2 regions of the Serratia sp. NCCP-200 genome follow, and region 2 is predicted to be linked to the other one. Evidence: predicted binding sites of a transcription regulator. Region 2 holds the regulator's gene; the other holds the start of a gene.

Region 1 (15,054 bases), on a different contig from region 2:
CCTGTATTTCTCGTTGTACCCGGCAGGACTTTGAGCGTCGAAACTCACAGGCCGATGCAAGGAAAGCTATTTCAGCGATGCAAACGCCGGTAATGATCCTGATGGGGGCGGACGATCGGAATGTCGATCCTCACGAAACGATCGCTGTCTGGAGCGAAGAACTACCGGCCAAAACACCTCGCTGTATCAGACGGGTCGCTGATGCTACCCACGGGCTTTTACGGAGCGAATGGTTTGACTACCAGCTATCCTCTCAGTGGCCTTGGTGGAAGCAGGGCGGATTTCTGCTGGCCGGACAACAGGCTTACTCGCCGGGTTCCTTAAGTGCTATTTCTGCATGGATACTTAATCAGCAATGCCATGAGTGAACCGCATTCTGATACCACGCTGAAAGCAAAAAGTGAAAAATCCCTCCCAGGTCTTCAATGACCCAGTAGCTCAAGCGCGGATCGGCCTGATCTGCTGCTCGCGTTTTTCCCGCATAAAATCGATAAAGACGCGCAGCTTGAGCGGCATATGGCGGCCCGCCGGAAAGTAGATAAAGAAGCCCGGTGCGACGTGGCTAAAATCCTGCAGAACCTCTCGCAGCTGCCCGCTCTGCAACTCCTGGTGTACGGCGGCCCGAAAGCGTTGGGTGATCCCTAATCCCGCTATCGCCGCGTCTTTAAGCAGCTGGTTTTCATTGAAGATCGGCCGCCCGTTGACCTCCAGCGTCAAATGCTCAGTGCCGTTGCTGAAATACCAGGGTTCCAGTTTGCCACTGCCGGGAAAGCGGTAGCGCATGCAGTCATGCTGCTGCAACTCCTGTGGCGTTTCGGGCCGGCCGTGTTGTGCCAAATAACCTGGAGAAGCCACGACCACATGTTGTTGGCCGTGGTCGATAGGGACGGCCACCATGTCTTTTTGCAACATCCGCTGCATGCGGATGCCCGCATCAAAATTATCCAGCACCAGATCGGCAAAACGATCGTCGGTAAACAGCTCCAGCTTAAGTTCAGGATAGCGCGCATGGAACTCCGGCAGATAGGGCATGACCAGCATCGATGCGGCCAACTGCGGCAAGGTAATTCGTAATAAGCCGCTTGGCTCACCACGTTGGCTGCTGGCATTCTCTGCCGCGATCTCAATCTGGCCCATAGCGGGGGCGATTTTTTCATAAAATGCCAGCCCTTCATCGCTTAACCTGACTGAACGGCTGGTACGATTGAACAGACGAACTCCCAGGTGGGCCTCTAGCGCGCGGATATTTTGTGAAACCGCAGGCGGTGTGACGCCCAGATGATTGGCCGCCTGGGTAAAGCTGCCCAATTTGGCAACGGCGTCGAAAAATGGCAGTAATTGCAGCAGTGAGCTCATCTATTAATAATTCCAACTTAATGATTCATTAAATTTTAGCCTATTTTATTTAATGATCGAAACCGTAGACTGGCCTGATTACCTTAAGAGGATCACAGTTATGGCTCAGGCATTGACACAACGGATAGAGGCAGTTAATCAGCAGGCGATCGCCGAAGGGCGGATCGTAGGTAGCGTGGTGCTGGTGGCTCAACAGGGGGCGGTGATTTACGCCGGTGCCAGCGGCTATGCCGATCGCGAGCAGCGGCAACCCATGCAGCGTAACAGCCAATTCCGGCTATCTTCGGTCTCTAAACCCTACATCACGCTGGCAGCGATGCGCATGATAGAACAGCAATTGCTGAGTCTGGATGATGCCGTGAGCCGTTGGCTACCGTGGTTTACTCCGGCGTTGCCCGATGGACGTCGGCCAGCGATCGCTATTCGCCACCTGTTAACCCACACCGCCGGGCTGGACTACCGTTTCAAGCAACCAGAGGGCGGGATCTATCAGCGGTTAGGGATCCACGACGGCCTGGAGATGTCCTCGTTAACGCTGGAGCAAAATCTGCGTCGGTTGTCGCAGGCACCATTGCAGACAGAGCCGGGGAGCGAATTCAGCTATTCACTGGCCATTGACGTATTGGGTGCGGTGCTAGAGCAGGTGGCTGGTATGCCTTTGCCACAGCTATTCGAGCGCTGGGTTGGCCAACCGCTAGGGCTGGGGAATACCGGTTTTTATACGTTGAACGCCAATAAGCTGGCTACGGCCTATTACAATGCTGAACCGCAACCGGCAGCGATGTATGACGGTTTTCTGCTGAAGCTTCCTGAGGAGTTTGGTTTTGACGTGGAGTTTGCGCCTTCGCGAGCGCTTGACCGCCACGCTTATCCTTCGGCTGGCGCGGGAATGGTTGGCGACGCTGACGATGTGCTGCGCCTGGTGGAGACGCTGCGTAATGGTAGCGACGCAGTTTTGCAGCCAGAAACCGCCGCGTTGATGCGTCAACCCCATGTAGCAGCGCAGGCAGAAATTCAGGGGCCGGGTTGGGGATTTGGTTTTGGTGGCGCGGTGCTGGTGGATGCTGCATTGGCAGCAACGCCGCAGAATAATGGCACTATGCAGTGGGGCGGCGTATATGGGCACAGCTGGTTTTACGATCCGGTTGCGCAGTTGAGCGTGGTAGCGCTGACCAACACCGCAATTGAGGGTATGAGCGGTTTATATCCCATGCAGATCCGCGATGCGGTTTATGGTTAAAAATAAAGGGCCAGATATCGTCTGGCCCTAGAAGGCTTTTATTGCCCTTGCAGAGTTGGCTGCTCAGGTGCCGGAGCGGCATCCTGCTGATCGGGCTCTGGAGCACTATCTTCTTCTGGTGCGGAAGCGCCGCCCAGCATCCCGAACATACCCACGAACTCCGGCAGCGACATTTTGCTGCCGTTCAGCTCAATCTGGTTATCGGCATACTTGAAGCTGCTGCTTATCACGTTATCTTTCAGCGTGGTGATCTTGAACATCTCGCCCATTGCCGCCAGGCTTTTCACCTGCTGCTCGGCCTGCTGCTGTGCTTGTTGTGCACTGGCACCTTGCAGCTGTGCCGCTTGAGCCATGGTTTCCTGCGCCATAGCGACCGGAATAGTCAACTGCGCGTCGATTTTCTTGACCGAACGGGCAAGCTGTTGGTCCGGTGATTCGGCTGCAGCGCCAGCCTTTGAAGGATCCAGCAGATCGAGGTTAAGGGTAAAGGCACTTTCACCCTTGGCATTTTTCCAGCTCAGTGGTGCGATGCTGATGGTTGGGTTGCCTTTCAGCAACAGCGGCAGGTTTTGCACCAGCATCTCAGCCGTTTGTTGTTGGTAGGCTTCTGGTGACAGCGTTTCTGCCTGTTGCAGCAAGGCCATGGCCTGCTGGTTGTAACGATCGGCAAACTCTTTCAGCCCTTTAGCATCCAGGTTATCGATTTTCAGCAGCAGTTTACCTGCGCCAAAATCGGTGCCCTGAATTTTCAACGCTGCCATGGTGTAATCCAACTGGCCTGCGAGGCTGTTGCCTTTCTCGCCGAACTGGCTGGCCAGGTTGAAGCCTTCCATCGTCATGGCGTCTTTACCGTCGATAGCCATGGTCAGTTGCTTCATGCCCAGCGCTTGCTCACCCAGGCTCAGACCGTATTGGCCCAGATGCGTGTTGCTTTTGAGCGTCAGCCCTTGCATCGTCATCTGTTCGTTCTGGCCGGACTGATTCGGGCCACTGATCACAAGGCTATCACTGCTGGCGTCCAGGACAGCGGTTTGCATATCCTTGCCGATATCCGCGTCAATTTTTGCACCGCTGAATTTCAGTGAGGACTTGTCTTTCTGGTATTCCACCGGGATCACATCGATGGAGCTGGCGACATCGCCGCTGTAAGCAATGCGTGAATCGGCGCTGAACAGCGACTTACCTTTGGTGATTTCAAACAGGGTTTTGACTTTTGGCGTGTTTTCCAGCTCGGTATGTACCGAAGCCATGCTTGGGATCAGGTTGAATTTTTTCAACTGGGCCAGCGGGAATGGGCCGTGATCGACGGTTTCAATAAAGGCCACTTCTTCGCCGGATTTCAGCAGGGCATCGTCGGTGGTGATGCTACCATCGGCACGCAGCACAAAACGGGCCTGGCTGCTGAAAATCCCGCGTTGGTAGTTTTCATAGCTCATCTTGACCCCGGCCTTAGGCAGTATGGATTTCAACTGGCTATTGGCGGTGTCTACCATTTCCCCCATCCGTTGCTCGATAAGCTTGCCGGTGTACCAAGAGGCTCCAGTCCATGCTGCGCCGAGCACCACAATGACGCTGACAGCGACTAACGATTTTTTCATAGTTCTGTTATTCCTTTGTTAAGCCGGTAGAGGGCAGGGCGACCAATTGGGCCTGCGAAAAAACGCCCGTAGGCGTTTTATTGTGTAGGTAAACTAATCATCTTAGCAACTTATTTACCTATATTTTACCGTCAATTAGGACAACTGATTATAAACGCGGGCGATACGGCCGCTTCCGGTGACGTTAACCGGGGATTCAAAGGCGGCAATAAAGCAGGATTCACCTGGCTGCAAGATGACCTGTTGGCCCTGTTTCTCCAGCGTTGCTTCACCTTCTACGCAGAACACGATCGCCGCGCTGTTTTGCGCCAGTGGCTGCGGTATGGCATCGAGATCGTGTAACGCGAAGGCAAAGTCCTCAACGGGGATCGGGAAGAACAGTTCTTTGCCACGTTGCTCTGGCTGAGTCAGCAGGCCAGATGCCGGTTGTGGGCGGAACTGCAGATTGGCCAGCAGTTCAGGAATATCGATGAATTTTGGCGTCAGACCCGCGCGCAGCACGTTATCCGAGTTTGCCATCACTTCCAGCGCGACACCGTTCAGATAGGCATGTGGGGTCTCGGCATACAGGAACATGGCTTCACCCGGTGCCAGTTTGACCACGTTCAACAGCAGCGGAGAGAACAGGCCGCTGTCGTCGGCATAGAAACGAGCGATAAAGCGGATGGTGTCCCAGGGCTCACCCTGCTGGTTGTTCAAGGCGGCTTTCAGCACGCCAAGCGCCAGCGTTTTTTGCTCACCGTTCATCCCCAGCAGGCTGGCAAACAGGGTCGCCAGGTGGGCGGTATCCGGCTGCTGCAGGAAGGCGGCGATATCGTGATGTGCGCCGGAAAGGGGTTGTAACAGCGCAACGATATCGTCCAGTTCGCGGAAGCCATTCATCGCCAGGAACGGCGTCAGGGCAAATACCAGCTCCGGTTTGTGATTCGGATCCTTATAGTTGCGCTCAGCGGCATCAAACGGAATACCGGCGGCATTTTCTTTGGCAAAGCCCACCTCTGCAGCACTCTTGCTTGGGTGGACCTGGATGGAGAGCGGCTGGTCGGCACACAGCACCTTAAACAGGAACGGCAGTTCACCAAAGCGTTGTGCCACTTCGGCACCCAGCTGTTTAGGCTGGTCGGTATCAATCACCTCACGCAAAGAACGCAGGTTTCCTGCCTGATCGGTGACCTGTGAGCTGCTTTTAGGGTGGGCACCCATCCACAGTTCGGCCATTGGCTTGCCTGTCGGGTTGGCAATGCCATACAGCTTGGTTAACGCATCAACGCTGCCCCAGGCGTAGTTTTGGATGGCATTAGTCATTTTTTGCATGATCGTATCCCTGCTTTCTCAAGAAAATTGCGCTAAGTAAACAATGTGGCGCAGGCGCATGCAAGCCAAGATGGCTAAAAATGCTGTTTGCGCAGGACGTTAATGCGAATAGTTATTATCTGGCTATACTGAGGAGGCTCGCCAACGGGCTATCACTCGTTGGCATTTCCCCTTCATTTTAGGAATTGTGCTAAGGAGAAAGTGATGGCAGGCGTTCGGATTGAAAAAGACTCAATGGGCCCCATCGAAGTACCCGCCGACCAACTGTGGGGCGCGCAGACTCAGCGTTCGTTGGAACATTTCCGTATCTCGTCAGAAAAAATGCCCCCAGCGCTGATCCATGCGTTAGCGATGACCAAGCGTGCGGCAGCCAGCGTCAATATGGATCTGGGGTTGCTGCCAGCAGAGCGGGGCAAGGCGATTATCCAGGCTGCCGATGAAGTGCTGGCGGACAAGCACCCCAATGAATTCCCATTGTCGATCTGGCAAACCGGTTCCGGCACCCAGACCAACATGAACATGAACGAAGTGCTGGCCAACCGTGCCAGCGAGTTACTAGGGGGCGAACGCGGTGAAGCGCGGCGGGTCCACCCCAACGACGACGTCAACAAAAGCCAGAGCTCCAACGACGTTTTCCCTACCGCAATGCATGTAGCGGCAGTGATCGCGGTGCGCGAGCATCTGATCCCAGAGCTGAAGGCGCTGCACCGCACGCTGCATGCCAAGGCGGAAGCTTTCCACGATATCGTTAAAATCGGCCGCACCCACCTACAAGATGCTACGCCGCTGACGCTGGGCCAGGAAATCTCCGGCTGGGCGGCGATGTTGGAATATAACCTCAAACATATCGAAGCCAGCATCCCGCATCTCAGTGAGTTGGCCTTGGGCGGCACGGCTGTGGGGACCGGGCTGAACACTCATCCCGAATACGCGGTGCGGGTGGCGAAGGCTTTGGCAGAACTGACCGGGCAGCCTTTTGTCACCGCGCCGAACAAGTTCGAAGCCTTGGCAACCTGCGATGCGCTGGTGCATGGCCACGGTGCCTTGAAGGGCTTGGCCGCCTCGTTGATGAAGATCGCCAACGATGTGCGCTGGCTGGCCTCTGGCCCACGTTGCGGCATCGGTGAAATTTCTATCCCTGAAAACGAACCAGGCAGCTCAATTATGCCGGGGAAGGTCAACCCAACGCAGTGTGAAGCCATGACCATGCTCTGTGCGCAGGTGATGGGCAACGACGTGGCGGTGAACATTGGCGGCGCGTCCGGTAACTTTGAGCTGAACGTATTCCGACCGCTGGTTATTCACAACTATCTGCAATCTATTCGTTTGCTGGCAGACGGCATGAGCGGCTTCAATGAGCACTGTGCGGTGGGGATTGAACCGAACCGCGAACGCATCGGCCAGTTGCTTAACGAGTCGCTGATGTTGGTTACCGCCTTGAATACCCATATCGGTTATGACAAGGCGGCGGAAATCGCCAAACAGGCCCACAAGGAAGGATTAACCCTGAAAGCCTCGGCGCTGAAGTTGGGCTACCTGACCGAGCAGCAGTTTGACGAATGGGTACGGCCAGAAGAGATGGTCGGCAGCATGAGGAAATAAGGCCAAGAAAATCTCAGGCGTACCAAGCTGCGCCTGAGATCGGCTTCGCAGGATGAATATTGGCAAGGTGCCGATATCTAGGTGACTTGACTGCAGGATGTTCATTGACCCTGCGGGTGGATCATCGCCATTACATGTTTAAACATGTTGCTCTGTGTATCTGCCAACTCATTAACCAGCGTGAAATGATTATTTTCCTGGTCCTCAATTATCTGGACGTCTAATCCTTTTTCTTTACAGGCGGCGTAATAGGCTTGAGTTTGATGCTTAAACCCAGTGGTTTCTTTGGCTCCGACGCTGAGTAAAATCTGTGGAGCATGGCGTTTTTCGGGCAGCAGAAACATGGGACTCAGTAATTTGGCCTGCTCAGGCGTCTGGCGCATCCAGTCGTTGATATAAATATCACACAGTGGACGTATATCAAACAGCCCGCTTAATGCTAGCGCTCCCTTGATGACCTGGGGAGGCACCCGATACGATGTCTGCCAATCGTCGGCAATCAACATGCCTGTTAGATGGCCACCCGCAGAGCTGCCACCGATGAAAATCCGCTCGGGGTCGATGCCAAACTGCGCGCTATGGTGATAGAGCCAGGCAATGGCGCTGCGCACCTCACGGACAGTTTCTGCCAGCGTTGCCTCCGGCAGCAGTGTGTATTCCAACGTAGCCAATGCCACATTGTGCTGGGTAAAAGAATGCGCCATCGAGCATGCATCCTCCTTGGTTTGCGAATGCCAGTAGCCGCCGTGAATAAAGACAAACAGCGGGGCGGGTTGCCTGGCTGCCGGAAAGATATCCAGACGCTCCGCTATGCCCATCCCATATTGCAGATCGTAAATACCAGCCGTTGAGGACTTGGCGCGTTCGGCCAGCGCGGCGTATTGCGTCATACAACCAGAAAAATCGCTTACTGACGCGCGGGCATTATATTGAATTGCTCGCTGCTCAAGATTTTCAAAGTTCAAATCAATGCTCATAAATGCTCCTTGCTCTCAACTGGTTCTGTTTTGCATTATTAGATTGATGTCGCCAGGCTGGTTAGGTAATTAGTGGCATGTAATGACGGCAGCTGAATGACCAAATTTTTCATGGAGTCGGTGTATAATCCCTTTTTATGTTTGCAGCGATTTTATTCAACAATGAGTAACCCATGTCCCGCACTCAACGCCTGCTCGATCTGATGCAGATCCTGCGCCGCCATCGTTACCCGGTCGCTGGGCATTCTCTGGCCGAAGAGCTGGGGATCAGCATGCGCACTTTATACCGGGATATCGCCACCTTGCAGCAGCAGGGGGCAGATATTGTTGGCGAAGTGGGGATCGGTTATGTATTACGACCGGGATTTATGCTGCCGCCGCTGATGTTCTCGCAAACTGAGATCGAAGCGCTGGTTCTGGGTATGCGCTGGGTGGAACGCCGGGGTGACAGCCAGCTTGCCGGGGCGGCGACCAATGCGTTGGCAAAAATTGCCGCCGTGTTGCCTGCGGAACTGCGTGAAGAGCTGGATGCCAATACGCTGCTGATCGGCCCGGTGCCTACTGCCTATGTGGCTGATGAGACCCTGGTGGCGATCCGTGAAGCCATCCGTTTGGAGCGTAAGATCAAGGTGGAGTATCGGGATTATGCCGGTAATGGCAGTGAGCGTATCTTGTGGCCGTTTGCCATGGGCTACTTTGAACAGGTGCAGATCCTGATGGCCTGGTGTGAATTGCGTGGCTCGATACGCCATTTCCGCCTTGACCGTATTGGCGGGTTAACGCTATTGGAGCTACGTTACCCGCGCGGCCGCCGGGCATTGATGAAGCTGTGGCGTGAAAGTGAGGGTATTGCCCAATGATCCTGCTGCCATAAACTGACAGTAGGGTGCACTAGAGTGACGTTATCAGGAGCCAGACGGTTCCCATTCAGAGGATAACGTGATGACTACCCCAAGTATGACCATGATTTATGTCGATAGCCCAGAAAAAAGTGCCGAATTTTATCGCCAGCTGTTGGGAACTGAACCTGTCGAGCAGTCTCCCACCTTTGCCTTGTTTATCTTGAATAACGGTTTCAAGCTGGGCATGTGGTCAAAACATACCGTTGAACCTGCGCCAGCGGCGACCGGTGGCGGTACAGAAATCTGCTTTATGTGTGAACAACCGCAACAGGTCGATACGCTCTATCAACAGTGGCGGGATAAAGGATTAACTATCGTGCAATCTCCGGTCGAGCTGGACTTCGGCTACACCTTTGTTGCGGCCGATCTTGATGGCCATCGTCTGCGAGTTTACCAGCTTAACGACGAGTAACGGCTTTCACTGCTCGATTCACCATGCAGGGCACACATGCTGTGCCCGTTCAACCAAATACCCCGATAAGCTGATTTTACGCCCGTTAATCATCCCGCAATATCGGTATACAGATGCAGGCGTTTCACCAGCAGGCGCAGAGGCTTAGCCTCCGGCTTATATTTGTGTTTTACCGCCGTCACGTCGTAATTGAGCAGTTCACCGATCTTCGGCACCTGTGCGCCCATCTCTGGTTGGCACAGGGCAATCAGCGGCAGCGGGCAGGGGTGCTGTACCTGTTTTTGCTGCGGTTGATACCATACGCGCGCGATTGGCTGCACCTTTACCGGCCGTTTGATTTTCAGCGTGGCGTTTTGCGGCAGGTGGCTGACGTCGTCAATTTCGCGGCCCACCAACTCGGCCCACTGTTCGCGGTTGTAGGGCGGGACGGCGCGTCCGGCTTTCTGGCTTTTCTCTAATTGCGCCAGGATATCGTCGCGCTTCACCTTCTTGATGATGTGCTTGTTGGCCCAGCCAAAACGCACCGAGTCCGGGTTGGTGAGCAGGGTAATGGAGCGATAGGCGCTAAGGGTGATCAAACCATGCAGGTGGGTGTGCACAAACTCAAAACGTTGCTCAGGAGCCAGGCCAGACTCGACGGTAATGATCTGTTCTAACTCCGCCTTCAGGCGGTTGATCAGGGCGATCTGCTGTTGTAGTGCCAGATACTCGGCTCTTTCAGTTTCAAGGCAAATGACACCGGGCAATCTCACCGCCGCCTTGCTGCTGATATGCTGGCGGTTGTGGTGGATAAACAGCCGTTGGTAGTGTTCCAGTGCAAGGTCACGGGCAGCCTGGCCCACATGTTGCTCCACGCTGATCTGTTCTATGGCGGTATGTTCCTTGCCTTTCTCGATTTCTGGCAGGCTGAACACCCTCGCTGCCAGCAACCGCAACGGCTGGATCTGCTGGTGGAGTTGCGCCAATGCCTGTTCCAGCTCGCTAAAACGCGCATTCATTCTGCCGATCAGGCTGTACTTATCCATCATCACCTCTCATTTTAGTTACAACATACATTGTAGGGCAATGTAACCAGGGTGGCAACTTCAGCCGCATCATCGTCATTAGCAATAAGTGAACCTGGCTGAACAGGGAGCTAAGGTGGACCCTTCCCTGAGCGGAAAGGGTCTGGAGGTTAGATACGCGCGGCTTCCGGCAATTTCTTCAGGTAATGGCCAACCAGCAGGGCCAGCAACAGCATCACGCTGATAAAGGCGACTACGCCGCCCCAGCCAAAGTTATGCCAGAACACGCCGCCCAGCGTACCGGCAACGCTGGAACCCACGTAATAACAGAACAGATAGAGCGAAGAGGCCTGGCCTTTGGCCCGGCGTGCGCGGCGGCCAATCCAACTGCTGGCAACCGAGTGGGCGGCAAAGAAACCGGCGGTGAACAGCATCATGCCAATAAAGATCACAGTGACAGGGGTCAGGGCGGTGATCAGTATCCCGATCAGCATAATGATAATGGACGCCAGCAGCACCGGGCCGCGGCCAAATTTGGAGGTCAGGGCACCCGCTTTGGGTGAACTGTAAGAACCGGTGAGATACACCACCGACAACAGGCCCACAATTGCCTGGCTAAGATGATAAGGATCGCTCAGCAGGCGGTAGCCAATGTAGTTGAACATTGTCACAAAGCTACCCATCAGCAGGAACCCTTCGGCAAACAGCAGCGGCAGCCCCTTATCGTGCCAATGCAGCTTAAAGTTAATCAGCAACGTTCTTGGCCGCAATGAACTGGCGCGGAAGTGCTTGGACGCGGGCAAAATGCGCCAGAACATGCAGGCCGCCGCCAAGGCGAACACCCCGATCACCGCCAGTGAGATCCGCCAGGAGAAGAAATCGGTGAGTACCCCAGTCACCAGGCGCCCACTCATCCCACCGATCGAGTTGCCGCTGATATAAAGGCCCATAGAAAAGGCCACGAAGCTCGGATGGATCTCTTCGCTCAGATAGGTCATACCGACTGCCGCAACCCCGCTCAGCGAAAGCCCAATCAGCGCCCGCATCAGCAAGATATCGTGCCAACTGGTCATAAAGGCACAGATCAGAGTACAAATCGCCGCCAACAGTAGGGCTACCACCATCACCGACTTGCGGCCGATAGCATCTGACAGCGGGCCGGTAAACATCAGGCCGATGGCCAACATCCCAGTGGAGAAGGAAAGAGAGAGGCTGCTCTCCGCTGGGGAGATGCCAAAATCTTGCGAAAGCACCGGCAAGATCGGTTGCACACAGTACAGCAACGCAAAGGTAGCCAGCCCGGCAGAGAACAGCGCCAAGGTCACGCGCATAAACTGCGGTGTACCGCGTTCGATGTAGGGGAGTTTATTCAGCGTGGTGCGTTTGGTTGTTGGGGCACTGTCAGGGGCAGGCAGCGTTTTTGGCGTACTGGCCGCAGAACGCGAAGCGGTTGTCACAGCGGTTCCTTACCGGGTTCGGGAGATAAAAAATACGTCTTGAGTCACAAAATCATAGGGAGCGGCCAGTTTTTTGTCTAATATATTAATCATCCTAATTAAGACGTTTAAAGTATGAATATCGAGCTCAGACATTTGCGTTACTTTGTGGCCGTCGCTGAAGAACTGCATTTTGGCCGGGCGGCGGAGCGGCTACGTATTTCCCAACCCCCCCTTAGCCAACAGATCCAGGCACTCGAGGATATGGTGGGTGCGCGTTTGCTGGCGCGCAATAACCGTAATGTCAGCCTGACTCAGGCGGGGGAGATGTTCTTGAAAGAAGCCTATCAGGTGCTTGCCCAGGTCAACCGGGCAGCAGAGAAGGCGGCGCGCCTGGAGCGTGGTGAACTGGGTGAACTGACGATTGGTTTTACCTCTTCGGCTCCGTTTATCAGCGTGGTTTCCCGTAGCTTGCGAGCCTTTCGCCAGTTATCACCGGATGTGCATATCAAAATGCGTGAGGTGAACACCAAGCAACAGCTTGAACCGCTGCTCAACGGTGACCTTGATCTGGGCGTGATGCGCAATACCCGCTTGCCGGATGCGCTGCAGCATCAGTTGTTATTACGCGAGCCCTTGCTTGCCGTAGTGCCGAATGGCCACCCGTTAACCCTAAAGGCATCAGGCACGCTGCGTTTCAGCGATTTGGCCCAGGAACCCTTCGTGTTCTTTTCCCGCGAAGTGGGCACCGCGCTGTATGACGAAATTCTGGCTTTACTGGCCAATGCCGGGATCGCCCCTTACATCACGCAAGAAGTAGGGGAAGCGATGACTATTATCGGTCTGGTCGCGGCCGGGTTGGGGATTTCCATTTTGCCGATGTCATTTGGCAGAGTGAAGATCGATGGGGTGACCTATCTCCCCTTAGCCGAGCCGGAGGCGATGACTGAAGTCTGGTTGGTGCATCATCGCAGCAGGCCGTTAACGGCAGCGGCCAAGGCGTTAATGGCGCTGATGCTCGAACCCAAAGCTGGGTAAATAAGAGGCGTTTTTGGCGGAAAGCTCGGTGAATTTGTGCTGTTAATCACATAACGAATCAAATAGTTGACGCTGTATTCCAAAAGCCCCACCATAGCCCCTAATCTTTATTTAGAAGCGCGAAAAATAGCAGGAGCGGGTGTGTGATTGCGGATGGGCAGCCTGGGCATATTGATCAGATCAAGCAAACCAATGCAGGGGCAGTTTACCGGCTGATAGATCGGCTGGGACCGATTTCGCGCATCGAATTATCCAAGCGGGCACAGCTGGCACCTGCCAGTATCACCAAGATAGTGCGTGAGCTGCTCGAAGCGCATCTGGTTAAAGAAACCGAATATCAGGAAGTGGGCAGCCGTGGCCGACCGGCCGTTGGCCTGGTGCTTGACACCGAAGCCTGGCATTACCTCTCTGCACGTATCAGCCGTGGCACCATTACCCTGGCACTGCGCGATCTCAGTAGCAAGATGGTGGTTGAAGAACTGCTGCCGTTAAAAGCCGAACATCCCGAACCGTTATTACAGCGCATCGTTAGTGAAGTCGATCAGTTCTTTATCCGTCACCAAAGCAAACTGGAACGTTTAACCGCCATCGCAATCACACTGCCCGGCATGATTGATACCGCCGCGGGTATTGTTCACCGCATGCCGTTTTATGACGTCAACGAAATGGCGTTGGGGCCAGCGCTAGAGGCACTGACGGGCCTGCCGGTTTATGTTCAGCATGACATCTGCGCCTGGACGATGGCAGAGGCGCTGTATGGCGCATCCCGTGGCAGCCACAACGTCATTCAGGTCGTCATCGATCATAACGTTGGTGCAGGGGTGATCACTAACGGACGCGTACTACACGCGGGTAGCAGCAGCGTTGTGGAGATAGGGCACACACAGGTCGATCCGTACGGTAAACGCTGCTATTGCGGCAACCATGGTTGCCTGGAAACGGTCGCCAGTATTGAAAACATGCTGGAAATTGCCCAGCAACGTTTGGGAGGCTCGATGTCTTCCATGCTGCATGGCGCACCATTGACCGTGGAATCGCTATGCGATGCGGCAATGGCTGGCGATCAGTTAGCCAAGGATATTATTCTTGGCGTCGGGCACAGCGTCGGGCGCATTGTGGCGATCATGGTCAACCTGTTCAATCCGGAAAAAATCCTGGTAGGTTCACCGTTGAACCGGGCCGCTGAAATTCTGCATCCGGCGATTGCTTCCTGCATTCGTCAGCAATCTTTGCCTGCGTACAGCGAGCATGTTCAAGTTGAATCCACCCAGTTCTTCAACCAAGGCACCATGCCGGGAGCTGCACTGGTGAAAGAAGCCATGTATAACGGTTCTTTGTTGGTGAAGTTGCTACAAGGTTGATTTAGCCTGTGGCATTAACTACCCGGGAATTGAACCCAAAAACTACGCTTCCACTGTCTCGTTGGCAGGGCTACGCTTTCGACCGATCCTAAGTGCTTCAAGGACCAACGAGAATGCTGGAGAAGGCTGTTTGCGACTGGGATAATACAGATAGTAGCCGGGGAAGGGCTTGCACCATTGCTCCAGCACACGCACCAGATTACCTTCTTTAATATGTGATCCAAACTCTTCTTCTGGCAAAAAAGCAATCCCGTGTCCTGCAAGCGCCGCAGCAACAATATGTTCAGAGGTATTGAAAATGAGCTGTCCGCTGACGCGAACATTAAGATCCCCCTCATCCTGATCGAAATCCCAGATATACAACCCCCCAGACCTGACCATACGTTGATTTATGCACCTGTGCTGCGTCAACTCATGGGGGGTGTTGGGGATAGGATAACGTGAAAAATAGCCCGGAGATGCCACTGCGGCCATACGTAATTTGGGCCCGATGGGTACCGCTATCATGTCTTTATCAATGGTGTCACCCAGTCGAACGCCCGCATCAAACCGATCTGCCACGATATCGCGAAAACCATGGTTTGCGTCGAACTCGATATTAATATCCGGGTACTCATGCAACAGCGGGGTCAATTTTGGCAGCAGGGTACTGTGTAAAACATTTGGCCCGCAGGTGATACGGACCGTACCTGCAGGCTTATCGCGCAGCTCGGTCAGCATATCCAGTTCGGCTTCAATCTCATCGATGCGATTACCAATAGCCAGTAGCAACCGCTCTCCGGCGGAAGTCGGCGATACGCTACGGGTGGTACGC
Region 2 (15,054 bases):
TCGAAAATGGCTGGCTCCAACGTGGGGATCTGGACGCTGGTGAAGCCCAGCCCGGCAGCCCACTCCGCCAAACCATCCAGCGTATTAAACGGGGCCTGCTCGGCGATAAACTGCGCCAGAAACAATCCCGGCCCCTGCATCGTCTTCATGCTTCTCTCCCTAATATCACCGTACGTTGGCTGCGAACCGCCTCGTCCGCCGCCAACACCACCCGTAAGCTGTTCAATGCATCCTGAAGATGCTGATTGAGATCCAGTCCCTCACGAATAGCCTGTAAAAAGTACCGCTGTTCACTCAGGCACAGCGCCAAATGGTCCGGCTCATCCTGGCAGTCGATCCAGCGATCTGGCCGCGTAAAGCGGTTCTCGTCGTCCAGATCGGCATAATGCACCCGCAATGATTCGGTTTTGGTATGCCCCCCAACATCGTCAGAAGCCCTTTCCTGATGACGAGCTACGATCGAAACTGCGCCACGCGGCCCAATGACGTCTTTCACAAAGTAGGCCGTTTCACTGATCATCGGCCCCCAGCCAGCTTCGTACCAGCCGATCGAACCGTCGGAAAAACGCACCTGTAGCTGGCCGTAGTTATACATCCCCTGCGGCAGGTCATCGGTCAGCCGGGCGCCGATAGCGCTCACGCTGATCGGCTCCGCCTGGGCCATCTGGCACATCACGTCCAGATAATGTACGCCGCAATCGACAATTGGCGATAATGACTGCATCAGGTTGCGATGCACATTCCACATCTGCCCGTGGCTTTGCTGGTTGAGGTTCATCCGCATCACCAAGGGCTTACCCAAACCCCGAGCGAGCTCCACAAACTGCTGCCAGGAGGGGTGATGGCGCAGGATATAGCCCACCACCACCTGTCGTTGTGCCTGATGAGCAGCAGCAATCACCCTTTCAGCCCCTGCTACCGTGGTGGCGAGCGGCTTTTCGATAAACAGATGGCATCCCGCCGCCAGCGCCGCCAAGGCGTAGGCTTCGTGGGTGTCCGGATAAGTGGTCAGGCACACGGCATCAGGCCGGGTTTGCGCCAGCGCCAACTCAAAGTCGCTAAAGGTGGAATAACCGCCCCCCAAACGTTGATTAAGCAGCTCACGCGACTCGCCCCGAGCTACCAGCCCGCAGATTGTCACCCCTTCCATAGCGTGGTAGGCCTCGGCATGGGACGCCCCCATATTGCCGCAACCCACCACCAGCACCCGCAAATCAGCCATCACGTTTCTCCCCTGCTGGAACATCCCGGTAGTTGAAGGTGAAGAAGAACAGTGCGGCGATCGCTAATGCGCCGAAGGCCGGGTACCACCAGAAGTGCTGCCATTGCGGCAACGCCGCAGCGCCGTCCGCCGTCACCATATGGTTAAACAGCGCACCGCTGATCTGCGAACCAATCAACATACCGATGCCGTAGGTGAACAGCACCAGCAGGCTTTGTGCCTGGCCTTTCACCTTGTCGCCCGCCACTTTATCGGTATAGATAAAGCCGATAACGAAGAAGAAGTCATAGCACATGCCATGCAGGATGATGCCGAGGTAGATCATCCAGCGCATTTCTTCGGTAATGCCTAGTGCAAACATCACATAGCGCAGGAACCAGGAAAGCATGCCGATCATCAGCATGTACTTGATCCCCAACCGGGCAAACAGGAACGGGATCAGCAGCATGAAGAACAGCTCAGACATTTGCCCCAGCGACATCACGCCACCCACGTTGGTGAAACCGGCCGCGGCAACGAACGGCGCGGCATAGGCGTAATACGCCGCCAACGGGATGGAGATCAGCGTGGCACAGATGATAAATACCAGGAAATGGCGCTGCTTGAGCATTGCGAAAGCATCCGCACACAGCAGATCGCGCATTTTTACTGGCTTGCCGCGCTCCGGTGCCGGGGTATGCGGCAGCGTAAAGCTGTAAATCGCCAATACCAACGAGGCTACAGCAGCCAGCGTAAAGATATCGGTACTGTCCGACAGGCCGCTGCTGCCGACGATCAACCCGGCAACAATCCAGCCAAAGGTGCCGAACGCCCGCACTACCGGGAAGGCTTTCTCGCTGTTACTCAGGCTGTAAAACGCCACGTTATTGCTCAGGGCAATGGTGGGCATGTAGCACAGCATATAACCGAAGATAATCCACAGCAGGCCGCTGCCCTGCCCCTCGGCAAAGAACCCTGGCATCATCCACAGCAGGCCAGCCCCAATCAGGTGCAGCACGGCCAACACTTTTTGCGAGGCAAAGAAGCGATCGACCACCATGCCCAGCACAAAAGGCGACAGGATGGAGGCAATTGGCCCGGTGGAATAGGCATCGCCTATGATCGCAGCCAGGCCATATTTGCCCATCACCACGCCGAGCGTGACATACCAGGCCCCCCAGACAAAAAATTGCAGGAACATCATCAGTGCCAGCCGAGGCACCACCCATTTGAACGTGGCGCTTTTGGCCCCCAAGGCCTGGCTATCTGTTTGCATAACTCCCCCATCGGTGTTGGTTGGTTAATACAGCAACGACGCCGGTGCTAACCGCTTTCCGGCAAAAAGGACGGCATCACCACGCCGCCGGATTGTTGCGCCTGGCCTTTCACCTGCGCGATATGTAACTCACAAATTCGTCCTCCCCAGCGCAGCAAAACCTGGCTAAGTGCGGAGCGCTCTGCGGGTACCAATACCACCGGTGTCGTACCGCGATGATGGCGATCAAGCATCCAGCCAAGTAACTCCAGGGCGATCTCTTCGCTATGGCAGCACCCTGGCCCCAACATACGGGAGGCCGGATGCGCCACCGAGGCCAGATAACCGCCGATGCGATCGTCCAACTCCCAGACGGCAACCCGCCACAGTCCACTGGTGTCATTGAGGAAATAATCGATATCGCGCTGGCGTTCGATGCCCAGTATTTCGCGCTCCAACTCCAGGATGGCGGGCAGGTCGTCAAGCCGGGCTGCCCGTACCTGGCCGCGAGTCAGGCGTGGGTAAGCAAATCCCTGGCTCGGCACCGGGATCGCCATATCCTGATAGAGGGCATACGGGGTAAATCCCCCGCGCTGGTAGAGCGAATAGGAATCCAGGTTTAGCGCGCTGGACAGCAAACGAACCGGTAAGCCACCCGCCAGTTCATCGGCCTTGGCCAACAAACGGCTGGCAATCCTGCGGCCAAAATAATCGGGATGAACATTCATGATGCCCAACCCCAAATGAGTTTCACGCGGGTGGAAAAAGCAGGAGCCACAGATTGCCCCTTGTTGATCGCGCGCAATCCAGTGGTGGCCCTCATCCAACTGCTGGTAAACATCAACAAACAGGCCGCAACTTTCCGGCCCGGCCGAGAAGATGTCGCCCAATCCGTGGCGCTGATACCAGGCATTGGTCGAGCAATGGATTAGAGCGGCAATCTCGCTGCGATCCTCTGCTTGCGCTAGCTGAAGCTGTATCTCCATCTGCCACCTCCTATTGCGTCGCCATTCGGGGTAATTTCGCTCTAAATCTTAAATGTAATCGATTTCATTTTGCGATAAATAAAATGTAATCGATTTCTTTTTTTCGGCAACCGGATTGATATGATTAAAAGTAGGGAGAAGATGAATTTGTAATCGCTGTCACAAACTCTTCGTAGTGATCGTACTTTTTGCCGCATACTGTGCGAGGCAAACGGGCAGAAGGAAAAGCAAACCATGTCGATAGCAAAGGTGGCGAAAATCGCTGGCGTCTCAGCGGCCACCGTCTCACGGGTGTTGAACGGCCAACAGATCGTCAAACCAGCCACTCGCGATAAGGTCCTGGCGGCGATCCGCGCATGTGACTATCAACCCAACCTGCTGGCACGCCAGTTGCGCACTGCCCGCAGCGGGATGCTGCTGGTGCTGGTGTCCAATATCACCAACCCCTTTTGCTCCCTGGTGGTACGCGGTATCGAAGAAGAAGCCGAACGCCACGGTTACCATATTCTGCTGTGTAACTCGGAATCCAACCCCACCCGTGAATCCGCTTACCTCAGCCTGCTAAGTGGCAAGGTAGTCGACGGCGTGATCACCATGGATGCCATCAGCTGTTTGCCGGGGCTGACCGCCATGATCGGTGATTTCCCCTGGGTGCAATGCGGCGAAGGGGATACCCAATTCCGCGCCTCCTCCGTCACCATCGATAATCACCAGGCCGCCATGGCCGGTGTGCAGCACCTGGCAGCCAAAGGCCGCCAGCGGATCGCGTTGCTCAACGGCGATATGCGTTATCTGTATTCACAGCAGCGAGAACAGGGCTACCGGCAGGCGTTGGCCGAGCTGGGGCTGGACTATTGCCGGGTGGAATACGTCGAAGGGCTGGATTACTCCGCAGGAGCCAAGGCGATGAGTGATTTGCTGGCAGACGGGCCACGGCCAGATGCGGTATTTGCCATTTCGGATGTGATTGCCGGAGGCGCGATGAGTGCCTTGCACCAGCAGGGCTTGCGTATTCCAGAAGATATCGCGGTGATGGGATTTGACGGTGTGCCGTTTGGCAGTATCACCACTCCGCCGCTAACCACCATCGTACAGCCCATGCATCAGTTCGGCGTGCGTAGCGTGCAGTTGCTGCTGGAGAAAATTCAGGGCCAGCAGTTGCCCCCTTGCCACGACGTGCTGGATTGGCAACTGCTGGAACGGAGTTCAACCTGAAAGAGAACCACGCAAGAAGATGCGCGCGTAGCCACCCAGCAACGTACGTTCTCCTTGCTGCTCGCAGAACAACTCGCCGCCGCGTGATGAGAGTTGCTTGGCATGCAATACGTGGCGGCCAAGGCGCGCCGTCCAGTAAGGCATCAGTATGCAATGGGCGGAGCCGGTGACCGGATCTTCGCTGCGATCCATTGAGAAATAGCGCGAGACAAAATCCACCTCATCACCCGGAGCCGTGACGATCACGCCGCAACCCACGTGGTCGATCAGCTCGGCGATCGCAGGCTGCACCGCCCTGACCTGCGCCTCATCGGCCAATACCGCCATCAGCGACTGGGCTCGCCACACTTCCTGCGGTTGCACACCGAGTAAAGCGGCCAACTGTGGCGGTTCAGCAATTTTCTGTGGTGGGCGAGAAGGGAAATCCAGGATCAGCCGTTCACCGTCGGCCGCATCGCGTTTGACATACAGCTCACCGCTTGCGGAACGGAAACGGATATCGCTCAACCCCGGGTTGACCACGTTTAACAGCACGTGCGCCGTGGCCAAAGTAGCATGCCCGCACAGATCCACTTCCCGCGTTGGCGTGAACCAGCGGATCGCATACATGTCGCCGTCCTGCCAGACAAAGCTGGTTTCCGGCAGGAATAGTTCATTGGCGATAGCCTGCATCTGCGCCGTTTCCAGCGGTTGTTGCAGCAGGCAGACACCGGCCGGGTTGCCCCGCAGCCCTTCGCCAATAAAGGCATCAACATGGAAATAGTTTTCGGCCATTACAGTTCCTTAATGCCAAATCAGTAATACACAGGCGGCGGTTAACAGCCCCATCGACACGTTAAAGATTATCCAGGCTTTCTTGCTGCGCAGCAGGCGGCCAATCACCGTACCAAAACCCAACCAGATGATCCCGGCAACGATGTTGACGGCAAAGATACCGAAGGCGATGGCCAGAATCGAGTGGTTGTATTTATCCCCCGCCAGGCTAAAGCTCGCCACTGCCCCAAGCGCCATCAGCCAGGCCTTGGGGTTAAGGAATTGCAACAGCCAGCCTTGGTACAGACGCACCGGCTTTGGTGGCGGCGCGTCGGTTTCCAGCTTTTCATAGGCCGCCGTCGCCACTTTCCACGCCAGCCACAACAGATAAAGGCTGCCGAGGATTTTCAAGATCAAGTGCAAGGAAGGATAAATCAGGATCAACCCACCAACGCCAAATGCCACCAGCACCAAGATACTTTGCATACCCAGCATGATGCCGATCATCAGCCATAATGAACGCATAAAGCCGAAATTGGCCCCTGAGGTGGTGAGCAACATATTGTTGGGGCCAGGGGTGATCGCGGCCACCCACAGGAAGCCTAGCATCGAAAGAAATAAACTCAGTTCCATGAAGCGGGCGCTCCTCACCCAAATGACTTTTTTGCAGTATGATTGCTAATACATGTGTTTGAAGCTAACAGTGCGGTTCGGATCACACAATAGCCGCCAACAAGAATTTTATTCATTATGTATGAATCCTTTCGCCCCCTGACCGGGGCCAGTAATCCACACCTGCAAACCCTGCTGCCACGGCTGGTGCGCCGCCGCATACAGCTGCAACCCCATTGGCAACGGCTGGAGTTGCCGGACGGCGATTTCGTCGATCTGGCCTGGAGTGAAGATCCGCAACTGGCGCGCGAGAAACCTCGCGTGGTGCTGTTCCATGGGTTAGAGGGTAATTTTTACAGCCCTTACGCACATGGGCTGCTCAATGCCTGGCGCGAGCAAGGTTGGTTAGGCGTAGTGATGCATTTCCGTGGTTGCAGCGGCGTGCCTAACCGCAAGCAACGCATCTACCACTCCGGTGAAACGGAAGATGCCCGCTTCTTCCTGCGCTGGCTGCGTGACAGCTTTGGCGAAGTGCCAACGGCGGCGGTCGGGATTTCCCTTGGCGGCAATATGCTGGCCTATTATCTGGCCCAACAGGGCAATGACAGCCTGCTACAGGCGGCAGTGGTCGTTTCCGCCCCGCTGATGCTGGAACCTTGCTCGCTTCGCATGGAACAGGGATTCTCACGCGTTTATCAGCGCTACCTGCTGGGCCAACTCAAGCAAAATGCCACCCGCAAGCTGCTGCACTATCCAGGCACCTTGCCGTTGGATCTGTCGCAACTGAACAAGCTGCGGCGCATTCGTGAGTTTGATGATGTGATCACTTCGCGCATTCACGGTTTCAGCGACGCAGTCGATTACTATCGCCGTTGCAGCGCCCTGCCGCTATTGCCGCAGATCACCACGCCGCTGCTGATCATTCACGCTAAAGACGATCCGTTTATGACCGATGCGGTGATCCCCGACCTCGCCAGCCTGCCGCCTAATATCGAATATCAGCTGACGGAGTGCGGTGGCCACGTCGGCTTTGTCGGTGGCACCTTGAAAAAACCGCAAATGTGGCTGGAGCAACGTATCCCGGCCTGGCTTTCTCCTTTTTTGGAACCCACCAAGTGATTATTCCCTGGCAAGAAATTGAACAAGAGACTCTCAACAGCCTGATCGAATCCTTTGTATTACGCGAAGGAACCGACTACGGCGAGCACGAACGTTCGCTGGAACAGAAGGTCGACGACGTGCGCCGCCAGTTGAAAAGCGGCGAAGTGGTGCTGGTGTGGTCAGAGCTACATGAAACCGTCAACATCATGCCTCGCGGGCAGATCCGCGCCGGGCAGGAGGAAATTTAGTCTTATTGCGCGCTATGACTGAGGGAAAAAATCAGGTAACAATGCAGTATTGCAAACCAACGCGCACAATTTCGCCTTGGGCGAAAGGGTATCAGCCATACTAAAAATCTCATTCTGAGCCTGCGCATTTAATACGGAGTGACCCTCGACCATGTCTGCCAAACATCCCGTTATCGCGGTGACCGGTTCCAGCGGAGCCGGCACCACCACCACCAGCCTGGCGTTCCGCAAGATTTTTCAGCAGCTAAACCTGCGCGCCGCCCAGCTGGAAGGCGACAGCTTCCACCGTTACACCCGGCCGGAAATGGATGCGGCAATTCGTAAAGCCCGCGATATGGGGCGCCATATCAGCTACTTCGGCCCGGAAGCCAACGACTTTGGCCTGCTTGAGCAAAGCTTTATCGAATACGGCAAGAACGGCACCGGCCGCTCACGTAAATATCTGCATACCTACGACGAGGCGGTGCCTTACAACCAGGTTCCTGGCACGTTCACGCCTTGGGAGCCACTGCCCGCCCCCACGGATGTCCTGTTCTACGAAGGGCTGCACGGCGGCGTAGTGGCCGATCAGATCGACGTAGCCAAACATGTCGATCTGCTGGTCGGCGTGGTGCCGATCGTCAACCTGGAGTGGATCCAGAAGCTGATCCGCGATACCGGCGAGCGTGGCCATTCTCGTGAGGCGGTGATGGACTCGGTAGTCCGTTCTATGGAGGATTACATCAGCTATATCACGCCACAGTTCTCGCGCACCCATATCAACTTCCAACGCGTCCCGACGGTAGATACCTCCAACCCGTTTGCCGCCAAGGCAATCCCCTCACTCGACGAAAGCTTGGTGGTGATCCACTTCCGCGGTCTGGATCAGATCGATTTCCCTTACCTACTGGCGATGCTGCAAGGATCGTTTATCTCGCATATCAATACGCTGGTGGTACCGGGTGGCAAGATGGGGCTGGCAATGGAATTGATTATGGCACCGCTGGTGCAGCGGCTGATGGAAGGCAAGAAGATCGAATAAGTTATCGGGCGCGGCTAATCTCCGCGCCCGCCGTCGTTAGCGCATCAACAGGTGGCGGATAAAACCGACGTGCAGTTTCACGCCGATCTGCATCGCCGCCTCATCCAACTTAAAACGGGGATTATGCACGCCATAGGTGGCACCGATCGCCTCGTTACCGCTGCCGATAAACAGGAAGCACCCCGGCACTTTCTCCTGATAGGAGGAGAAATCTTCGCTGCCAAACATCGCGGTAGTCAATTCCCGCAACGCCTGTGGCCCCACGGCTTCGGCCACCACCTCGCGCGCAATGGCGCAGGCATCAGGGTGGTTATTGCCGATGGTATAGCCACGCGTCCAGTCAACCTTATAGCTGGCACCGTGCGCCTGGCTGATCCCAGCGACGGTTTGCTCAACCAACAGCGGCACCCGATCACGGACTTCCTGATTATGAGTGCGTAGCGTTCCTGCCAACCGGGCGCTGTCTGGAATGACGTTATAGCTGTCACCTGCCTGGAAGGTTGCCACCGTCAACACCGGGGCATTTAACGGATCAAGCTTACGTGCCACGATCTGCTGCAAAGCGCTAACGATCTCCGCACCAATCGGCACCGGATCGATACACAGATGCGGCATCGAGCCATGCCCACCCTTACCCTGCAACACAATGTCGAAGTTATCGCTGGAGCCACTGAACACACCCTGCTTCATCCCCACCTCACCGGTCGGGAAGTTGGGCATGACATGCAGGCCGAAGATCATCTTCACGCCATCCAGAACCCCCAGATCTACCAGTTGTTGGGCTCCGCCCGGTGGCACTTCTTCGGCATGCTGGAAGATAAAACGCACCGAGCCTTGCAGCTGCGCCTGCAACTGGCACAGCACGCTGGCCGCGCCCAGCAACATCGCGCTGTGAGCATCATGGCCGCAGGCATGCATCACCCCTGGCCGGGTCGAGCAGAAAGGCTCGTCGCTTTCCTCCTGGATCGGCAAGGCATCAATATCGGCGCGCAATGCATAGCATGGCCCCGGCGCTGCGCCCTGCAATTCGGCAACCACGCTATTCGGCGTAGGACGGGTGATCTTCAACGGACCAAGGCTAGCCAGTTGTCCGGCTATGTAATCTGCCGTCTGCGCCTCTTGAAAAGACAACTCAGGATTCGCATGCATATGACGCCGCCACTGCAATACCTGTTGTTCCACGCCGTCAATCAGTTGTTCAATATTCATGTTCAGACTCCTTAATTCAGTGCCGGTTGGCGTGCTTTGCCCGCCAATGGCAGGATCACCAGCCCGGAAACCACCATAGCCAGTGCCAAAAAGATAAACGTCGTCATGTAGTTGTGGCTGATGGTGATCAGATACCCCATGGCAATAGGGGCCACAAAGCCACCCAAGGTGCCGCCGGTGTTAATCAGCCCCATCGCTGCCCCCATCACTTCCGTAGGCAAGCGCTTCATAGGCAAGGTAAACACCGTGACGAACGAGGCCATCAGGAAGATATAACCCAGGAACAAGAACAGGCTGGCCGTCAGAGCCGATTCGCTGGTAAACACCAGCCAGATGCACAAGGCGCTGAGCAGGGAACTGAAGAAGATCACCCACGGCTCATGCCCTTGCAGGTAGCGCCCGACCAGCCAGCCGGTGCCGAGTGAGGAGATCCAGATCCCCAGACCGCCGGCGGCCACCACCATGCTGGAGACGTCAAGCGGCATTCCGCGCTGCTGTACCAGGAATTTCGGCAGCCAGGCCATCAGGCCGTACGACGGGATGTTGATACAGAAAATCGCCACAAACAGCAGCAGCACGATTGGGTTTTTCAGTAGAGCCTTATAGTTGGCTGCCGCTGCCCCAGCTTTGGCGGGCGCCACCTGTGGCGGATTGGGCACCAGCCACAAGATGCAGGCGGCAATCACGAATGCCAACAGGCCAAGCGCAGAGAACGACCCACGCCAGCCGATGTGATCCAGGCAATAGACCGCGACCAGCGGCCCGACGGTCATCGCCAACCCGGCGGAAGACAGCAGAATGGACTGCGCGAAGGTGCGCTGTTCCAGTGGGAAATTCGCCACCACTGCCTTGGCGCAGGAACACGGGTAGCCGGAGTGGCCAATACCCGACAGGAAGCGGAACGTCACCAGCAGGCCCAGGCCGAACCCCAGAATGCCGAAGCACAGGGCAAATCCCCCCAGCAGCAGTAACGAACTGCACAGCACTTTCTTAAAGCCAAAGCGGTCATTGAGCCAGCCCGCCGGTATCTGGAACAGGGAATACGCCAGGAAAAACATCCCGGTAATGTAGCCCAGCTGTTCCGGCTGTAGATTGAACTCGCGTTCGATAGGTAACAGCGCAAAACCCATCACGGTTTTATCGATGTACACCACGACATAGCCCACAAACAGCAAAAAAATCATTAGCGAACGATTTTTCATCGCCGATATTCCTTTAAGTTATCACCCAGGCTGCCCACCAGCGTGACGGGCGTAGTTTAATAATGTGATCCAGGTCACTTTATAGTTTTAATAACAGTCACTTACAACAGCGTGCTGAAATTATCGCCTTTTGCCGAGCGGCATAAGATACAATTTTGTAAGGGGTGATGCTTTTTATTGATAGGGTGGGGAATGCGCTATTTACCGAAGTTACAACAGTTGAAAGTCTTCCAGCAGGTGATCCGCAGCGGCAGTATTCGTGGGGCGGCACGCGCGCTTGAGCAATCTCAACCGGCGGTGAGCCGCACCATCCGTGAACTGGAACAGATCCTGGAAACCCAGTTGATCAATCGCAGCAGTCAGGGAATGACGCTGACCGAAACCGGCCGCGCCTTCGCCCTGCGAATGCAGTTGATCCTGGAGGAATTGCAGCGCGCCGCCGACGAGATCCAGCAGTTGAATCAGCATTCGCAAGGTAACGTCGCCATTGGCTGCTCTTCGCTACTCGCCCTGACGGTATTACCGGAGCTGGTCGAAGCCTTCAAACAGCCGTTTCCACAGGCCAATCTCCTAATCCGCGAAGCGCAGCTTTCTACGCTACTGCCAGCATTGCGCGAAGGCCGCCTGGATTTTGCCGTGGGTACCGTCAGCCCGGAACTTCCGCTGGAGGATCTGGTGCGTGAACCGCTGTTCAACGCCTCTTTTTGCATTATCGCACGCCAGGGGCACCCACTGGCGCAGGCCACCTCGTTGGACGAACTGCGTGAGGCCAAGTGGTTATTACCGGAAACCGATATGGGTTATTACCAGCAGTTGCGTGCGGTATTAGGCACCTTCTATCAGCAATTGAGCCGTTCGCCCATTCGTTCGGACTCTGTGACCTGTGGCTTGAATATGGTGCTGGAGGCGGATTATCTGACTATCGTGGCGCGGGCGATGAGTGCACCGTTCTATTTGCAGCGTCGGCTGGTGGCATTGCCTATCGACACGTTGCCACAAGCGCAATATTGCGTGCTGTATTCACAGAAATCGCCGCTAACCGTGACGGCACGGCGATTTCTTGATTTATTGCGTGCCCACTGCCTGCGCTACCCTTGGTAGGATCAGGCCACTTCGCGGATTTCGAAGCTGTGGCTAATGCTGGCGGCTTTACCCAGCATCAAGGAGACGGAGCAGTATTTCTCGGCGGAAAGATCCACCGCGCGCTCGACAATCTTATCGGTCAGCCCTTTGCCGGTGACGATAAAATGCAGGTTGATATGGGTAAACAGACGCGGTGCTTCTTCACGACGCTCGGAGGTCAGTTTTACCTCACAGTCACGCACATCGTTACGCCCTTTTTGCAGGATCGACACCACATCGATGGCGCTACAGCCGCCGACGGACATCAACACCATTTCCATCGGGCTTGGCGCTTTATCGCCAGCATTGCCATCCATCAAAACCTGGTGACCAGACGCAGACTCACCCAGGAATGTCAGCCCTTCTACCCACTTAACTCTTGCCTGCATGTTACACACTCCGGTTAATTTCTTAAAAACAGGGTACGCTTTCGCATACATTCTGGCAACGTAACCTGACGCTAATCATGCTGAAGCGAGACAACACAAGACACCCGCCTCACTCTGTGCTACAAACAGAGCCGCAATAACTCTTTCCAGGTCACCGATTTCAGGGATATGTCCAAGGAAAGGCCCCTATATTGGTTTGTTAACAGAATGTAGCTTGCAGCTCTCCCTGCAAGTTAATATGCTAGAGCACAAGCGTATTTCTATAACACGCCTCAAAACCTGTTGATAGCCACAATTAAAACACCGGGCTATAAGCACGTTTTACAGGGAACTCTGACCCCTGTGATACAAGGCAGCGATAACAACAGAGGATAACAGCGAATGGTTCTCGGCAAACCGCAAACAGACCCGACTCTCGAATGGTTCCTGTCTCATTGCCATATCCACAAATATCCATCGAAGAGTACGCTTATTCACCAAGGTGAAAAGGCCGAAACGCTTTACTACATCGTCAAAGGCTCCGTCGCGGTGCTGATTAAAGATGAAGAAGGCAAAGAGATGATCCTGTCCTACCTTAACCAGGGGGATTTCATCGGCGAGCTAGGATTATTTGAAGAAGGCCAGGAGCGTAGCGCCTGGGTACGGGCCAAAACCGCCTGTGAAGTGGCTGAAATTTCCTACAAGAAATTCCGCCAACTGATCCAGGTTAACCCGGATATCCTGATGCGCCTGTCCGCACAGATGGCTAACCGCCTGCAAGTCACCTCAGAGAAAGTGGGTAACCTCGCCTTCCTTGACGTAACCGGCCGCATTGCACAGACCTTGCTGAACCTGGCAAAACAGCCTGATGCCATGACTCACCCAGACGGCATGCAGATCAAAATCACCCGCCAGGAAATTGGCCAAATCGTCGGTTGCTCACGTGAAACCGTCGGTCGTATTTTGAAAATGCTCGAAGATCAAAACCTGATCTCCGCGCACGGCAAAACCATTGTCGTGTACGGTACGCGTTAATCCCCAGAGAAACGGTGCAGCAATGCGCCGTTTCTTTACCTGCTGAATAGCCAACCATGTGGCGCCGCCTGATCTACCACCCGGAAGTCAACTACGCACTGCGGCAAACGCTGGTGTTGTGCCTGCCGGTGGCGTTTGGTTTACTGATTGGCAACCTGCAACTCGGCATGCTGTTCTCGTTGGTGCCCGCCTGCTGCAACATTGCCGGGCTGGATACGCCACACAAACGCTTTTTCAAACGCCTGGTCGTAGGCGGCTCCCTGTTCGCACTCAGCAGCCTTCTGCTGCAACAAGCCCTGCTGTGGGATCTGCCGTTACCCTTGCTGATGCTGGCAATGGCGCTGTTGCTCGGCGTCAGCGGTGAGATCAGCCCGCTGCACGCACGCCTGCTACCAGCCGCATTGGTCGCCGCCATCTTTTCCCTCAGCATGGTAGGCACCGTGCCAATCTGGCATGCCCCTTTGCTGTATATCGTCGGCACCGCCTGGTACGGGCTGTTTACCTGGGCCTGGTTCAAGCTGTGGAAAGAGCAGCCGATGCGCGAATCCCTAAGCCAGCTGTATATGCAGTTGGCCGACTATTTTGAAGCCAAATACTCATTACTGACGCAGCACACCGATCCTGAAACTGCCCTGCCGCCGCTGTTGCAACGCCAGCAGAAAGTGATGGACCTGATCAGTCTGCTATACCAACAGCTTAATTTCCTGCCCCATGCCAATAACCTAGAGCAAAAGCGCCTGCGGCGTACGTTTCAGGTGGCGCTCGATTTGCAAGAGCACATCACCGTCAGCCTGCATCTGCCGGAAGAAGTGCAAAAGCTGGTGGAGCAAAGCCAGGCCGAAGCGATTATCCGCCGCAACGCCCAAGTGATCGCCACGCGCCTGCGGGTGATGGCCGACGATATTCTCTATCATCGGCACTCTGCGCGTTTCAGCATGAAGAATGAGCTGGCAGCGCTGGAAAAAGTGGCCTCACAGCACGCCGATAACCCGGTTGGCCAGTTCTGCTATTACCACTTCAGCCGCATCGCGCGCCTGCTACGCACTCAGCACCCACTGTACCGCCGCAATCTGATGGCCAATCAGTCACGCCTGCCTTTCTGGCCTGCGGTGGTGAGCTATCTGTCGTTTAAATCCAACGCCCTGCGCAACGCCGCCAGGCTGGGGGTCATTCTGGCGGCCGGCAGCAGCCTGGGCATGCTGTTCAACCTGCCAAAACCCTATTGGATCTTGCTGACCATCATGCTGGTCAGCCAAAACGGCTATAACGCCACGCGGGTGAGGATCCAGCACCGTGCCCTCGGCACGTTGGCCGGGCTGGTGATTGCCGCTGGGCTGTTGCAACTACAGATGCCCGAAAGCGTGACGCTGAGTATCATGTTGGCCATCACCCTGGCGGCCTATCTGATCCTGCGAAAAAACTATGGGCTGGCGGTGATGGGCTTCACCGTGACCGCCGTCTACACCTTGCAGCTCCTGGCGCTGAACGGTACCCATTTCCTGGTCCCCCGCCTGATCGATACCCTTATCGGCTGCGTACTGGTGTTTGGCGGCACGATCTGGCTATGGCCGCAGTGGCAGAGTGGCCTGCTGCGGAAAAACGCCCATCAGGCTCTGGAGCACGATCAGACGGCACTGCGACTCTTGCTGGAAGAACAGGAACCCGACCCCAGCGAACTGGCCTACACGCGCATGCAGGTCAATCAGGCACATAACGCCCTGTTTAC

Evidence for each region. The regulator CRP, encoded in region 2, controls carbon source genes, mostly activating them, when cyclic AMP is high. The targets are predictions, from matches to a motif close to ATGTGANNNNNNTCACAT.
Region 1: mlc (sugar metabolism global transcriptional regulator Mlc) is a predicted target of CRP. The motif match lies at 12,914-12,931, and genes of this name have one in related genera.

Annotation. Positions count from the first base shown of each region.
Region 1 is NZ_BAAKUJ010000003.1:429,583-444,636, forward strand. It holds partial or broken gene AC6HVW_RS12185 (alpha/beta hydrolase family protein) at 1-368, shown strand, start outside; gene AC6HVW_RS12190 (LysR family transcriptional regulator) at 439-1,356, opposite strand; gene AC6HVW_RS12195 (serine hydrolase domain-containing protein) at 1,457-2,596, shown strand; gene AC6HVW_RS12200 (YdgA family protein) at 2,635-4,194, opposite strand; gene manA (mannose-6-phosphate isomerase) at 4,330-5,508, opposite strand; gene fumC (class II fumarate hydratase) at 5,713-7,110, shown strand; gene AC6HVW_RS12215 (alpha/beta hydrolase) at 7,212-8,087, opposite strand; gene AC6HVW_RS12220 (helix-turn-helix transcriptional regulator) at 8,261-8,947, shown strand; gene AC6HVW_RS12225 (VOC family protein) at 9,030-9,401, shown strand; gene tus (DNA replication terminus site-binding protein) at 9,491-10,426, opposite strand; gene AC6HVW_RS12235 (MFS transporter) at 10,576-11,862, opposite strand; gene AC6HVW_RS12240 (LysR family transcriptional regulator) at 11,977-12,879, shown strand; gene mlc (sugar metabolism global transcriptional regulator Mlc) at 13,023-14,240, shown strand; gene AC6HVW_RS12250 (LysR family transcriptional regulator) at 14,283-15,054, opposite strand, start outside.
Region 2 is NZ_BAAKUJ010000007.1:173,534-188,587, reverse strand. It holds gene AC6HVW_RS21095 (sugar phosphate isomerase/epimerase family protein) at 1-149, opposite strand, end outside; gene AC6HVW_RS21090 (Gfo/Idh/MocA family protein) at 146-1,222, opposite strand; gene AC6HVW_RS21085 (MFS transporter) at 1,215-2,477, opposite strand; gene AC6HVW_RS21080 (GNAT family N-acetyltransferase) at 2,525-3,442, opposite strand; gene AC6HVW_RS21075 (LacI family DNA-binding transcriptional regulator) at 3,677-4,657, shown strand; gene AC6HVW_RS21070 (PhzF family phenazine biosynthesis protein) at 4,649-5,431, opposite strand; gene AC6HVW_RS21065 (LysE family translocator) at 5,441-6,043, opposite strand; gene AC6HVW_RS21060 (hydrolase) at 6,161-7,141, shown strand; gene AC6HVW_RS21055 (YheU family protein) at 7,138-7,371, shown strand; gene AC6HVW_RS21050 (phosphoribulokinase) at 7,523-8,392, shown strand; gene AC6HVW_RS21045 (amidohydrolase) at 8,429-9,607, opposite strand; gene AC6HVW_RS21040 (MFS transporter) at 9,613-10,803, opposite strand; gene AC6HVW_RS21035 (LysR substrate-binding domain-containing protein) at 10,996-11,904, shown strand; gene AC6HVW_RS21030 (OsmC family protein) at 11,907-12,314, opposite strand; gene crp (cAMP-activated global transcriptional regulator CRP) at 12,696-13,328, shown strand; gene AC6HVW_RS21020 (YccS/YhfK family putative transporter) at 13,385-15,054, shown strand, end outside.